One region of the Cyanobium sp. ULC082 genome, then DNA from elsewhere that is predicted to be linked to it. Evidence: riboswitches for the same ligand, from Rfam matches in the RefSeq annotation. Region 1 holds a riboswitch; the other holds the start of a gene.
What was found. Region 1 has a riboswitch for cobalamin ahead of ACXMDY_RS04445 (HupE/UreJ family protein). Riboswitches for the same ligand answer to the same signal wherever they lie in the genome.
Positions count from the first base shown of each region.

Region 2: linked by a shared signal. The riboswitch ahead of ACXMDY_RS01850 (HupE/UreJ family protein) and the one ahead of ACXMDY_RS04445 (HupE/UreJ family protein) in region 1 are both predicted to bind cobalamin.

Region 1 is NZ_OZ376397.1:823,301-830,541, forward strand. It holds gene ACXMDY_RS04420 (peroxiredoxin) at 1-257, shown strand, start outside; gene purQ (phosphoribosylformylglycinamidine synthase subunit PurQ) at 260-913, opposite strand; gene purS (phosphoribosylformylglycinamidine synthase subunit PurS) at 910-1,185, opposite strand; gene ACXMDY_RS04435 (hypothetical protein) at 1,284-1,625, shown strand; gene cobW (cobalamin biosynthesis protein CobW) at 1,607-2,683, opposite strand; gene ACXMDY_RS04445 (HupE/UreJ family protein) at 2,685-3,296, opposite strand; cobalamin riboswitch at 3,321-3,482, opposite strand; gene ACXMDY_RS04450 (pentapeptide repeat-containing protein) at 3,476-4,000, opposite strand; gene upp (uracil phosphoribosyltransferase) at 4,061-4,726, shown strand; gene aroA (3-phosphoshikimate 1-carboxyvinyltransferase) at 4,753-6,090, shown strand; gene glmU (bifunctional UDP-N-acetylglucosamine diphosphorylase/glucosamine-1-phosphate N-acetyltransferase GlmU) at 6,155-7,241, shown strand, end outside.
Region 2 is NZ_OZ376397.1:340,257-347,497, reverse strand. It holds gene zwf (glucose-6-phosphate dehydrogenase) at 1-1,522, shown strand, start outside; gene ACXMDY_RS01870 (glucose-6-phosphate dehydrogenase assembly protein OpcA) at 1,613-2,914, shown strand; gene ACXMDY_RS01865 (cobyrinate a,c-diamide synthase) at 2,940-4,358, shown strand; gene ACXMDY_RS01860 (histidine phosphatase family protein) at 4,394-4,999, shown strand; gene ACXMDY_RS01855 (GAP family protein) at 4,996-5,682, shown strand; cobalamin riboswitch at 5,736-5,911, shown strand; gene ACXMDY_RS01850 (HupE/UreJ family protein) at 5,937-6,551, shown strand; gene ACXMDY_RS01845 (hypothetical protein) at 6,808-7,140, opposite strand; gene ACXMDY_RS01840 (type I restriction-modification system subunit M) at 7,167-7,241, opposite strand, start outside.

The sequences.
Region 1 (7,241 bases):
ACAACGTGCTCGATCCGGAGGCCGGCGTGGCCCTGCGCGGCCTGTTCATCATCGATCCCGAGGGAATCGTTCAGCACGCCACGATCAACAACCTCTCGGTCGGTCGCAACGTCGATGAAACCCTGCGGGTCCTGCAGGCCTTCCAGTACGTTCTGGCCCACCCCGATGAAGTGTGCCCCGCCAACTGGACGCCGGGCGAGCAGACCATGAAGCCCGATCCGGTGGGAAGCAAGGAGTTCTTCGCCGCCCTGGGCTGAGCTCAGCCCAGCAGGCTGGCCAGCAGCCGGCGGCCGTCCAGGCCGCCGGTGACCGGATCACAGGCCCGCTCCGGATGGGGCATCAGCCCCAGCACATTGCCCGCGGCGTTGCTCAAGCCGGCCACATCACCCACCGAACCATTCGGGTTGCGGCGGTAACGCAGGGCCACCTGTCCCTCCTGCTCCAGCCGGGCCAGGGTGGCGTCGTCCACCTGATAGCGGCCTTCGCCGTGGGCGATCGGCAGGCTGATCGTTTCACCGGCCCCATAGCCCTGCAGCCAGCGGCAGGAGCCCGGCTGAACCGTGAGCTCCGCCGGTTCACACAGAAAATGAAGCTGCTGGTTGCGGGTGAGCGCCCCGGGCAGCAGGCCGATTTCAGTGAGAACCTGAAAACCGTTGCAGATTCCAAGCACCGGGCCGCCGCGGGCCACGAAGGCCACCACCTCCTCCAGCAGGGGAGCAAAACGGGCGAGGGCGCCGCAGCGCAGGTAATCGCCGTAGCTGAACCCACCGGGCAGCACCACGGCATCGAGGCCGCGCAGATCCCGCTCCTCATGCCAGAGGAAACGGGTGGGGATTCCCAGGCAGCCTTCGGCCGCCCACTGCACATCCCGATCGCAATTGGAACCGGGGAAGACGGCGATGCCGATCGTCATGGCGAAACGGTGGCGATGCTGGGCTCCAGCCACTCCAGGGACCAGTTCTCGATCACCGGATTGGCCAGCAGACGCTCGCTGAGCAAGGACAACCGCGCTTCAGCTGCGGCGGCATCCGGAGCCTCGATCTCCACGAGGATGGCCTTGCCGATCCGCAGGCTGGTGATGCCCTCCACCCCCAGGCGGGTGGCGGCGGCACGGCTGGCCTCGCCGGCCGGATCCAGCACCGAGGGCCTCAGGCTGACCAGAACGCGGGCTTGGTAGCTGGGCACTGCGTGGGTGGGTTGTTTGTTAAATCTTGCCAGCTCACTCTCCCCCCGCAGCCGTCGCAGGATCAGCTTGAACAGGTGGGTGCGCGGAGGCGCGGCCAATGTCTGCGGCGACGGTTCGCCCATCGATCCTGCTGCTATGGCTCGGGCTTGGCCTGGCAGCACTGCCAGCGGCGTTGAGCGAGCCGCAACGGCTGGAGCTCCGCTGCCGGCGTGAGCAGGGACCCTGGCAGGCCTGTGTGATGCGGATCGAGGCGATCGGCGAGCGCTGGAGCCTGGAGCTGGGCGGCCAGCGGCTCGACTTTCGCCATGACGGCAGCGGCAAGGTTGAAATGCAGCAGAAATCAAGGGGCCCATGGGGCCCCGTTTCCAGCCACTGGAGCAAGGACCAGGCCCTTTGCTGGGGAACGGTCTGCGCCCTTGGTCAGATCCCACTCGACTGAACCGCCGCGTGGGACAGGGCCGCCTCCAGTACGGCTGAATCGAGCTTCAGGCCCAGGGCCACCAGCTCCAGGCCCAGCGCCGGGACGCCGCTGGAAGCCTCCACGGGCTCCCGGTGGTCCTCGTACCAGCAGTCCAGGCGCGGTCCCACGGCCTGGATCTGGAGTGGTCGGCGCTTACCGGGCTGCTGCAGCCAGCCTTTGAGTCGCAGGATCGCCTGCTGCTCGATCTGCTCGCGCAGCACCGCTTCGAGCCGCTGTCGATCAAAGTCTCCAGTCAGCCGCAGTGCCAGCGACTGCATCGGCACGTGGCTGTGATCGTGTTCATGGGCCTCGTGGTGATGGGCCTCGCCTGCCGATTCATCCCGCTGCAGGCCAAACAACAGGGCCGGGGAAATCCGGCCGTTCTCGATCGGCAGCAGCTGGGTTCCGCTCCGGCAGGCCCGCTCGACGCGCGCGCGCACGCGTTCCCACTGGTCGGCATCGAGCTGCTCGGAGCGACTGACCAGCACCAGGTCGGCGGCTTCAAGCTGCTCATCGAACAGCTCCTCCAGGTCGTCGAAATGGTCGAGGCTGGGGTCAGCGGCCCGTTGCCTCTCCAGGGCGGCGGGATTCCCCACCACACTTCCCTGGGCCACCGCTTCGCCATCCACCATCGCCACCACCCCATTGACGCGGGTGCGGGTGCGGATCCCGGGCCAGCTGAAGGCCTGCACCAGGGGCTCAGGCAGGGCCAGTCCACTGGTTTCCACCACGATCCCGTCGAGCCTGTCGGAGGCTTCCAGCAGGGTCTGCATCGTCGGCAGGAAATCGTCCTGGACGGTGCAGCAGAGGCAGCCGTTGGCCAGCTCGACCAGTCGGTCGCCGAGTTCCTCCTCCGGACAGAAGCCGCAGGCACCCAGGAGGCTGCCGTCGATCCCCACCTCGCCGAACTCATTGACGATCACCGCCAGACGCAGGCCGCTGTGGAGAAGCAGATGACGCAGCAGGGTGGTCTTGCCGGCGCCGAGGAAGCCCGTCACCACGGTGACCGGCAGGCGCCGCTGGTTGGTGGTTTCCATCTCAGGGCACCAGGCCGGTCCAGGCGAATGTGGCACCGATGCCGATCAGCATGCCTGCCACCAGCTTGAGATTGGTGGGGCTGAGCCGGCCGGCCCAGGGGCGGATCAGCGCAACCGCCGCCAGCAGCAGGGTGGCCTGGCTGATCAGCAGACCCAGCAGGTAGAAGCCGATCGCACCGGCTTCCCAGCCGATCACCGCGTCGCTTAGCACGTAGCCATGCAGGGCGATCGCCGGCAGCAGCACCCAGCGGGGCCAGCGGCCGATCACCACCAGGCCGAGAGCCACCAGGGAGAGGGCCACCAGCAGTTCAGCACCCGGCAGGTTGGGCAGCAGCAGGCCGACGCCACTGGCGCCAAGCCCGACGGCCAGCAGCCCGATCAGCCAGCGGCCCGGTTGCTGAAGCCCCACCAGGCCCAGACAAAGCAGAAAAAGTAGATGGTCGGGGCCGAGCAGGGGGTGACCCAGACCGCTGAGAAAGCCGCCCAGGGGGCTCGCTTCGATCTGAAACAACTCCATCAGATGGTGGGCCGAGGCCGGGGCCGCCAGCAGCGGCACACCCAGCAACAGCAGAAGAGCCGGGGCCGCGGCAGCGACCCGGATTCGATGATTCATTCGGTGGGTACCGGTCCGCGCCGGGTTTGATGGTGCGATCCGGCGGGTGTTCTGACTGGATCCTCAAACCGGTTGGCACCGGCGTTCGGATCTTCACAGCTGCGGGACAGCGCCGGGTTCACACCGGACTTTCCCCCTTGCCTCCCCAGGCTGATCTCAAGGGGAACCGGGCCGTGAATCTACCCGCAACCCAGGCTTTCAGCCGTGGCGGCTCCGGTGCTCGGGTTCACTCCGCTGGCCCTGGCGCAGAGGGCTCGCTGTTGCGAAAGGTCAAGCACCGCTTCGCTGAAGTCGGCGCCATCGATCACGGCATCGGTGAAGCGGCTCTGCATCAACATGGCGTTGCGCAGCACGGCTCCACTCAGGTCGGCGCCATCGAAGCGGGTGGCAAAGGCCACCACGTCCTCGAGATTGGCGCCGCTGAGGTTGGTTTCCCGCAGGTCGCTGGAATTGAACACGGCACCGCGCAGGTCGGCATCGCTGAGATCGAAACCCTGCATCTTGGCCTTGAGAAACTCCTGTTGCTTGAGATCGCGGCCCCGCATGTCGGGCTGGAGATCCTGGAGTGAACGCTGACCGCGCAATTCCGGTGCCGTGATCGCCCAGGCCGGCGCAATCACCGGTGAAGCCAGCGCGAGGGTCAGAACGGCGAGCCCCAGCAGCAGACCCAGGAGGGGCACCCCCCGGCGGGAAGGGAAGAACACAGGCACAGCCGTAGCTTGGACCCTCAAGCTATGGCAGGCCCCGCCGCGGCGCGATTCAGCATGAGCATGTCCCTGCGGGTGGTGGTGCCACCCCATCCCCTGATCGCCCACTGGCTCACCGTGCTCCGCGATCAGGCCACCCCGCCGCCCCTGTTCGCCAGCGCCATGGCCGAGCTGGGCCGCTGGCTCACCTACGAGGCGATCCGCGACTGGCTGCCGCAGCGGCCCGTCACGGTGCAGACCCCGCTGGCGGCCTGTGAAGGGACCGTGGTGGATGCAGCCGTGCCGCTGCTGGCCGTGCCGATCCTGCGGGCCGGTCTCGGCCTCTGGCAGGGAGCCCAGACCGTTCTGCCCACCTGCCGGGTGGCCCATGTGGGATTAAGCCGTGATGAAGCGACCGGAGCGGCCCACTGCTACCTCGACACCCTGCCGGCCACGATCGGCGATCAGGTGGGTGTGCTGGTGTTCGATCCGATGCTGGCCACGGCGGGCAGCCTGATTCAGGTGCTGGAGCGGCTGGACCAACGCGGGGTGCGTGGCGAGAGGCTGCGGGTGATCACCGCCCTGGCCGCGAGCCCCGGCCTCAGGGCCCTGGCCGATCGCTTTCCCCAGCTCACCGTGTACACCGCCTGCATCGATGCCGACCTGGACGAGGCCTTCCGGATTGTGCCGGGACTGGGCGATGCCGGCGACCGGTTGTTCGGCTCCGAGGGGCCCGAGATTTAGGCTCCAGCTCCGTTCGCGCCGCACCCATGGCCGTTGCAGTCGGCAGTGCTGCCTCCCAGCCCCGCCGGCTCGGGGCCCCGGATCCGGCCAGCCTGCGCGGCCAAGTGCGGGTTCCAGGCGACAAGTCGATCTCCCACCGCGCCCTGCTGTTCGGCGCGATCGCCATCGGTGAAACCGAGATCGACGGCTTGCTCCCCGCCGAGGATCCGCTAAGCACCGCCGCCTGCCTGCGGGCGATGGGGGTGGGCGTAGGTCCGATCGAGGCCGGCCAGCTGGTGCGGGTGCAGGGGGTGGGACTGGATGGACTGCGGGAGCCCGACTGCGTTCTGGACTGCGGCAACTCCGGCACCACGATGCGGCTGATGCTGGGCCTGCTGGCCGGCCGCCAGGGCCGCCACTTCGTGCTCAGTGGGGATGCGTCGCTGCGGCGAAGGCCGATGGGACGGGTGGTCCAGCCCCTGGCGGCGATGGCAGCCCAGGTGCACGGCCGCGACGACGGGAACCTGGCCCCCCTGGCCGTTCTCGGCCGGGCCCTGCATGGAGCCGTGATCGGCACACCGGTGGCCTCGGCCCAGGTGAAATCGGCCATCCTGCTGGCCGCCCTCACCGCCAGCGGTGCCACCACCGTGATCGAGCCGGCCCGCTCCCGCGACCACAGCGAGCGGATGCTCAGGGCCTTCGGTGCTGATCTGAGCATCGGCGATGAGCTGGGCCGCCAGGTGACGCTTCAGCCAGGTGGGGTGCTGCGGGGCCAGCGGGTGGTGGTCCCCGGTGACATCAGTTCCGCCGCGTTCTGGCTGGTGGCCGGTGCCATCACCCCCGGCGCCGACCTCACGGTGGAGAATGTCGGGCTGAATCCAACCCGCACCGGAATTCTGGAGGTGCTGGAGCAGATGGGAGCCCGCATCGAGCAGCTCAACCTTCGCGAGGTGGCCGGCGAGCCGGTGGGGGATCTGCGGGTGCGCCACGGTCCGCTGCGGGCCTTCACGATCGGCGGTGAGCTGATCCCCCGTCTTGTCGATGAAATCCCCGTGCTGGCGGTGGCGGCCTGTTGCGCTGAAGGGGTCAGCAGGGTGACCGATGCCGCGGAGCTGCGGGTGAAGGAAACCGACCGGCTGGCGGTGATGGCCCGACAGCTCACGGCGATGGGGGCCAGGCTGGCTGAATCGGCCGACGGCCTCACAATCGAGGGGAGCACCCGCCTGCATGGCGCTGTCGTCGACAGTGAAACCGACCACCGGGTGGCGATGAGCCTGGCCGTGGCCGCCCAGGTGGCCACGGGGATCACCGAGCTGCACGGCAGCGAAGCGGCGGCGGTGTCCTACCCGGGATTCTGGGAAGACCTGGCGCGACTCCAGGCCTGAGCCGCCTCCAGGCCTGAGGCCGACGGTGGGGCCGGTAGATTCCGCCCAGATCGCCTCGCCCGCCATGCTCGCCGTTGCCATTCTGGCTGCCGGAAAGGGCACCCGAATGAAAAGTGAGGCCCCCAAGGTGCTGCAGGAGCTGGCCGGGGCCACGCTGCTGGAGCGGGTTCTCGACTGCTGCGACAGCCTCTCCCCTGATCGGCGCCTGCTGATCCTCGGCCACCAGGCCGGCCGGGTCGAAGCCTCCCTGGCCCGACGCTCAGGCCTCGAGTTCGTGCGCCAGGAACCCCAGAACGGCACCGGCCACGCGGTGCAGCAGCTGCTTGTACCGCTGCAGGGATTCAGCGGAGATCTGCTGGTGCTCAACGGTGATGTGCCGCTGTTGCGTCCAGCCAGCCTGGCCCGCCTGCTGGCCCAGCACCGCAGCAGCGGCGCTGCCGTCACCCTGCTCTCGGCGCGACTGGAGGACCCCAGCGGCTACGGCCGGGTGTTCAGTGATGGGGACGGGCTGGTGAGTGCGATCGTCGAGCACCGCGACTGCAACGACGCCCAGCGCACCAACGACCTGATCAATGCCGGCATCTATTGCTTCCACTGGCCACGGCTGGAAGCCGTGCTGCCCCACCTGGAGGCCAACAACGACCAGGGGGAGCTCTACCTCACCGACACCGTTGCCCTGCTTGATCCCGCCCTGCAGCTGGAGGTGGCCGACAGCGGCGAGATCTTCGGCATCAACGACCGGCTGCAGCTGGCCCAGTGCGAGGCGGTGCTGCAGGATCGATTGCGGCGTCACTGGATGACGGAAGGGGTCACCTTCCTGGATCCGGCCAGCTGCAGCCTCAGTGATGGCTGCCGTTTCGGCCGCGATGTGGTGGTGGAACCCCAGACCCATCTCCGCGGCGACTGCCTGATCGGTGATGGCTGCCGGCTGGGACCAGGCAGTCTGCTGGAGAACGTGACCCTGGCGGCCGGCGTCACGGTGCTGCATTCGGTGCTGCGCGATGCCACGGTCGGTGAGGGCTGTCAGATCGGCCCCTTCGCCCAGCTCCGCAACGGCACCCGCCTGGCGGCTGACTGCCGGATCGGCAACTTCGTTGAGATCAAGGCCAGCCAGCTGGCGGCGGGCTGCAAGGCCAATCACCTCAGCTACA
Region 2 (7,241 bases), 480 kb from region 1:
GAACGCCACTCTCACCAATCCGTTGCGGGTCGGGCTGCGCCAGGAGAGGGTGATTTCGCCCCAGTGTCTGGTGATCTTCGGGGCCAGCGGCGACCTCACCCACCGCAAGCTGATTCCCGCCCTGTTCGAGCTGTTCCGGCAGCGGCGCCTGCCCAGCGAGTTCGCCATCCTCGGTTGCGCCCGCCGTCCCTGGAGCGACGAGGAGTTCCGCAACAAGATGGCGGCGGCCCTGGCGCCGACGATCCGTGATCACCCCACCGCCTGGGAGCAGTTCGCCAGCGGGCTGTTCTACGAGCCTGTCGATCTGCAGCAGAGCGAGCACCTGGTGCGCCTGGCCCAGCGGCTGGAGGTCATCGACCGGCTGCGGGCCACCCGCACCAACCGCACCTTCTATCTCTCGGTGTCGCCCGACTTCTACGGCAGCGGCTGCCGGGCCCTGGCGGATGCCGGCCTGCTCAGTGACCCGAAGCGCAGTCGGGTGGTGATCGAGAAGCCGTTCGGCCGCGACTACGGCAGCGCCGAGCAGCTCAACCGGATCGTTCAGGCCTGCGCCCAGGAGAACCAGGTGTTCCGGATCGACCACTACCTGGGCAAGGAAACGGTCCAGAACATCCTGGTGCTGCGCTTCGCCAACACGATCTTCGAGCCGATCTGGAACCGCAACTTCATCTCCAGCGTGCAGATCACCGCCGCTGAAACCGTGGGGGTGGAGGAGCGGGCCGGCTACTACGAAAGCTCCGGCGCCCTGCGGGACATGGTGCAGAACCACCTCACCCAGATGCTGGCGCTCACAACCATGGAGGCGCCGGGCCGCTTCGATCCCGAAGCGATCCGCAACGAGAAGGCGAAGGTGCTGCAGGCGGCCCGGCTGGCCAATGAGGAGGAGCCGTGGAAATGCTGTGTGCGCGGACAGTACGCGGCCGGGGGGAGCATCAGCGACCCGCTGCGGGGCTACCGGGAGGAGCCTGGGGTCAACCCGAACAGCACCACGGAAACCTATCTGGCGATGAAGCTGTTCATCGACAACTGGCGCTGGCAGGGGGTGCCCTTCTACCTGCGCACCGGCAAGCGGCTGCCGAAGCGGCTCTCCGAGGTGGTGCTCACCTTCCGGGAGGCGCCGGTGCATCTGTTCGACGCGGCCGGTGGCAGCCCCACCGCCAACCAGCTGATCCTGCGGATCCAGCCCGATGAAGGTGCCGGCTTCGTCTTCGATGTGAAGGCTCCGGGCTCCGGCATGCGCAGCCGGCCGGTGGACATGCACTTCTCCTACGACGAATCGTTCGGTGAACCCTCCGACGAGGGTTACGTTCGCCTGCTGGCCGACGCCATGCTGGGGGATCCCACCCTCTACACCCGGGCCGACGAGGTGGAGGCGGCCTGGCGGCTCTACACGCCGCTGCTGGAGCTGATCGAGGACAGCCCCTGGCAACTGCCGGTGCAGCCCTACGAGGCCAGAACCTGGGGCCCCGGAGCCGCCGACAGCCTCCTGGCCAATGACGGGCTGATGTGGCGCCGCCCCTGATCCACTGCCCTCTGCCGCACCTCCAGCCCCGCTCCCGGCCCAGCCCACCGTCCCGCCTTTTCGTCTTCGCCCTTCACGACGCCCGTCCCGATGTCCCCCCAGCTCACGCTTCAGGCTCCCCTCGCCCTCTCTCCCAACGAGGTGTCCGGTTATCTGGATCGCCTCTGGGAAAAGGATCTGGAGGCTTCGACCGGAGCCTCCACCTTCACGCTGGTGGTGTGGGAACCCTCCTGGCTGCAGCAGCAGCTGATCCGCACCGGTCACATCGACGGCCCGATCAGCGGCCTGCTCAACGAGGATCTCTTCGATGCCGCCCGTACCGCCACGGCGGAATGCGGCCTGCCGCTCTGCACGGCTCCGATGGCACCGGAGCTGGCCTGGGCCCTGGGCCAGCAACCGGGCAGCCACACCGCCGAAGACCTGCGCGGACAGTTCGTTGATCAGGCGATCAGCGCCCATCGACCCCGGCGGCTGATCACCCTGGCCCCCACCCTGCGCGAGGACCACCCCCTGGAAACGCTGGTGGCCGCCTACTGCCCGCTGCCGGAGGAACGCAGCGGCAGCGCGCCGGCCTGCGGCGACGTGGTGGTGCTGCGGGGCGGCAAGGGCGCGATCGAGCAGGGGCTCGCCATGCTCAATCCGCTGGTGGCGGACGACCTGCCCTGCTGGGTGTGGTGGAACGGCTCCCTGGATGAATCCCCCGACCTGCTCGCCGCCCTGGCCCTGCCCTCGCGGCGGCTGGTGCTGGACAGCTCGATCGGCGACCCGCGCCGCTGCCTTGATGTGCTGGTGGAGCGCATCGCCAGCGACCAGGCGGTGAACGACCTCAACTGGTTGCGGCAGCGCAGCTGGACCGAATCGCTGGCGATGGTGTTCGATCCGCCCGGCCGCCGCGATGCCCTCACCCACGTGGTGCAGCTCGACATCGACGTGGAGGGTGATCACCCGGTGCAGGGCCTGCTGCTGGCGGCCTGGATCGCCGACCGGCTCGGCTGGCACCTGCAGAACAGCTACCGCATCCCGGCCAATGGCACCGAGGCGGGAATCGGCGCCGAGTTCCAGCGCAGCGATGGCCAGATCGTCCAGTTCCGGCTGATGTCGGTGCCGGTGGGGGTTCCCAAGAGCCATCCCGGCGCCCTGGTGGGCCTGCGCCTGATCTGTTGCCCGGAAGGCCGCAAGCCGCTCTGCGTGATCCTCTGCTCCGAATCGGGCGGCTGCATGCGGCTGGAGGCCGGCGGGGTGGCCACGATGGAGCTGGCCGAGGAGGTGGTGAGCATCTCCAACGAAAGCGAGGAGATGGAGATGGCCCGCCTGCTGGCCGGCGGCCACGACACCACCAGCCCCCTGCTGGCGGCGGCCGCGCCGATGGCGGCCAGGCTGCTGCCGCACTGACCGGGCAGGGAAGGGGCGCGTCGGCATGGCCTGTTTGATTGCGGCACCCTGCAGCGGCAGCGGCAAGACCCTGCTCAGCCTCTGCCTTGCCGCCCTGGTGCGCCGGCGTGGCGAAACGATCCAGACCTTCAAGGTGGGACCGGATTATCTCGATCCCCAGCTGCTGAGCCGGACCAGCGGCAGGCCCTGCCGCAACCTCGATGCCCTGCTCTGCGGCGAGGGCTGGGTGCGGCGCAGCTTCCCCTGGTGGGGGAGCCAGGCCGACCACTGCCTGGTGGAGGGGGTGATGGGGCTGTTCGACGGCCGGGGGCCGGGCCTGGCCGGCAGCTCGGCGGAACTGGCCCAGCTGCTGGGGCTGCCGGTGGTGCTGGTGGTGGAGGCCAGCCGCCAGGCCGGTTCGGTGGCGGCGCTGGTGCGGGGTTTCCGGGATCATCAACCCGGCCTGGAGCTGGCCGGTGTTGTGCTGAACGGGGTGAGCACCGAGCGGCACCAGGCCCTGCTCAGTGAGGCCCTGGCCGCCATCGCCATGCCGCTGCTGGGTGTGCTGCCGCGTCACCCGAGCCTCAGCCTGCCCTCCCGTCACCTGGGCCTGCTGCCAGCCCATGAACTCGAAGACCTGGGCCGCTGCCTGGAGGAGTGGGCGGCCCTGGCCGAACGTCACCTCGATCTGGAGGCGCTGATGCCCCTGCTGGCGCCGCCGCCGCCGCCAGGGGCGAGCAGCCCCGATCCGATCCGCTGGTGCCTGGCTGGCGATCGCCCCGGGCCCGGGCCGGCGGCTCCGGTCACCCTGGCGATCGCCAGTGACGCCGCCTTCCACTTCCGCTACCCGGAAGCCAGCGCCCTGCTCGAAGGCCTGGGCGTGAGCGTGCAGCCGTGGCAACCGCTGGCCGACGAGCCGCTTCCCGCCGGCAGTCAGGGGGTGATCCTGCCGGGAGGATTTCCGGAGCTCCATGCCGCCGCCCTGGCCGCCAGCAAACGCAGCCTGGCGGACCTGCGCCGCGCCGCCGGGGCGGGCCTGCCGATCTACGCCGAGTGCGGCGGGCTGCTGCTGCTGGGCCAGGAGCTGGAGGATGGCAGCGGGGTGTCCCATCGGATGGCGGGTCTGCTGCCGTTCTCAGCGCGGCGCGGCGCCCTGCAGCTGGGCTATCGGCAGGCCACGGCCCTGGCGGACGGGCTGGTGGTGCGGCGGGGCGAAACCGTCTGCGGCCATGAATTTCATCGCTGGGAGCTGGAACCGCATCCGGCGGCAGCCACGGCCCCGCCCGGCGGGCCGCTCTGGCAGCTCGAAGGCTGGGGCTGGCCGAGCCGGCCGGAAGGCTGGAGCCGGCCCGGCCTGCACGCCAGCTGGCTGCACCTGCACTGGAGTGGCTGCCCGCAGATCTGCCGTCGCCTGCGCGACGCCGCCGCCCGGGTGCGGCCGCTGACCCCAGCCGCCGCCGTGTGATGGTTCAATCCAACCGGTAAACCAGCCCACCCACCGTGACGTCCTCGAATCCAGCCCCGGAACTCTGGTTGCTGCGGCACGGCGCCACCGCCTGGGCCCGCGATGGCCGCCACACCGGCAACACCGACCTGGCCCTGCTGCCGGAAGGGGAAGCGGAGGCGAGGGCCCTGGCACCCCTGCTGGCGGAGCTTCGCTTCGCGGCGGTGCTCTGCAGTCCGCTGCAACGGGCCCGCCAGACCTGCGAGCTGGCCGGGCTGGCCCAGAGCGCCAGCCTCTGCGAGGAGCTGCGGGAATGGGATTACGGCGCCTACGAGGGCCTGACCACCCCGGAGATCCGCCAGGAGGTCCCCGGCTGGACCGTCTGGACCCACGGCTGCGAGGGCGGAGAGAGCATCGAGCAGGTGGAGCGCCGCTGCCAGCAGGTGATCGAGCAGGCCCTGGCCCTGGCGGAGAACGGCCGGGTGGCCCTGTTCGCCCATGGGCACATCCTCAGAGCCCTGGGGGGCAGCTGGCTGGGTCTCGGCGCCAGGGGCGGCGGACTGCTGGCCCTGAACACCGGCACGGTCAGCGTGCTGGGCCACGAGCGGGACCGACGGGTGGTGCTGCGCTGGAATGCCCCGACCAGCGGGCCGGCGGCATGAGCGATCCCCGCCTCTGGGCTGAACTGCTGGCCTATGGCAGTGGCATCAGCCTCAGCCCGATCCACATCGGCCTGCTGCTGCTGCTGCTGCTGGGGCCGAATCCCCTGCGCCGCGGCGGCCTGTTCGTGCTCAGCTGGATGGTGACGATCGCCGTGATGGTGACGCTGCTGCTCACCGTGGGCCATGGCCTGCTGCTGAGCATGGAGCAGGGCAGCAGCCACCGCACCGGCCTGGATCTGATGGGCGCCGGCGCCCTGCTGGCCCTGGGCATCCGCGATCTGCTGCCCACCAAGGCGGCCGGCAGTGAACCGGCCGGCTGGATCCGCCAGCTGGATCGCTTCTGCGCCCTGCCCCTGCCGCTGCTGATCGGGGTCAGCGCCGCGATCGAAGTGATCAGCCCCGACGACCTGTTCCTGCTGGCCAAGGGGGCCTCGGCCCTGCTCGCCGCCGACCTGGATCGGGCTCAGGAACTGTTGCTGGCCGGCGCCTTCACGCTGGCGGCCAGTCTGCTGCTGCTGTTGCCATTCCTGGCCGTGGCCCTGGCGCGGCAGAGCATGCTGCCGTTGCTGCAACGGGGCAAGCAGGCCCTCTATGCCCGCGGCGAACTGGTGGTGGGCGGCCTGAGCCTGGCGCTCGCCGCCTATCTCGCCTGGCAGGGGATCGAGGGACTGCGACTGGCCTGAGCGCCGCTGTGGTCTGACCATTACGACACAACCGGGCAGCGTGCCGGTTTCAGCGCAGAATGGCTGGGATCGGTTTTCGGTGGTCACTCCCGAAAGGCAACGAGGAAAGTCCGGTGGGGAACCTGGTTCAGCCAGGAACCGAGTCCGGCGCTGTCCCGCAGCTGTGATTGAGCGCCCCTCCGGGTCCGCGCTCCTCAGTCAGAACGCTCGCCGTTTCCTGTTCCCTTCAATCCCGGCGTGGACCGGGTCATTCGATGATTTCCAGCCCCACTTCCGCCAGCCGCAGCCTGGCTCCGATCCTCTGCCTCTCGGCCCTGGCGATCGTCCTGGCAGGCCAGCCGGCCCAGGCCCACGGCATCGCCCATGGCGGCCTCAGCTCCGGCTTCCTGCATCCCCTGCTGGGCACCGATCACCTGCTCCTGCTGATCGGGGTGGGCGCCGCCGCCTCCTACATCTCCGGCCAGCTGTTGCTCTGGGCCCTGGCCGGCGCCATCGGCGGCGGCATCTTCGGGGCGATGGGCGGCGGCCTGCCTGCCGCTGAGGTGATCGCCGCCCTGGCGATTTCAGCCGTGGCGGTGCTGGTGCTGCGCAGCCACCGCTCCGGAGCTGCCCCGGCCCTTGGCTTCTGCGGCACCCTGATCGCCGGTGCCGTCGCCGTGCACGCCATGCTCCACGGCCAGGAAGCCCCCGCCGGCATGGCAGCGGCGAGCTGGTGGCTGGGGGCCTTCGCCGGCTCCCTGCTGGTGAGCGGAGGCACCTACCTGGTGCTCAGGCGCCTGCCGGCCCACTGGACCACCAAGCTGGCCCTGCTGCTGGCCCTGTTCGGCGGCTTCCTGGTGCTCGGGCCGATCGGCCTGCTGGCGCGCTGAGTCGCGCCCGGGCGGCTTCACGCCAATGGGCTGGATGGGAGCTCCCACGGCTTAGGTCGCAGACTCCAGACCCAGATGCTCCACTTCAGGAGTGCTGACCCCGTTGAAGAAGTCGATCCAGACCGATGAATCAACGACGATCACCCCGGAGCATCGGGCTGATCGAGCCGCTGGGCTTCCAGGTCGCCGTCTCACTGCAGCTGGCCACGGAAGGAACGGATCTCACCCTGCCGCTGAATCTGCACCTCGGTTTCGATCATCGGCACCAGGTGGATGGTTCCATGGCGGGCATGGTGGAATCGGCGAAGTCGCGGCGGGCCTTGGCGCCAGCGAGCACCGTGAAACCACCGGGTGATTCAAAGCCCTGACCGGAAGCCTCTGGACCCTTGAGGTGAAACAGCCTGCGGATGGAGGCTGACGGCTTACCCGATGCCTGCTCGAAGGCGCGAAATCCCAGCACCGGGCAACAGAGCAGCAACTCCTCCAGGAAGCCGATGCCTCTCCAATTTGTTATCTCCACGATGCGCATGCCCTCGGGTTGGCCGGAGGGCACGAACAGGCGCAGGGCGAAGGGGCGGGCGGGGGTCATGGCATCTGGATGGCTCAGCTTTGCCGTCACAGCAAGGGGGGTAGGCCTAATTCCTCAAGGAACCCATTGTGTTTGTCTCGAGCATCTCGAATCGATTGCTC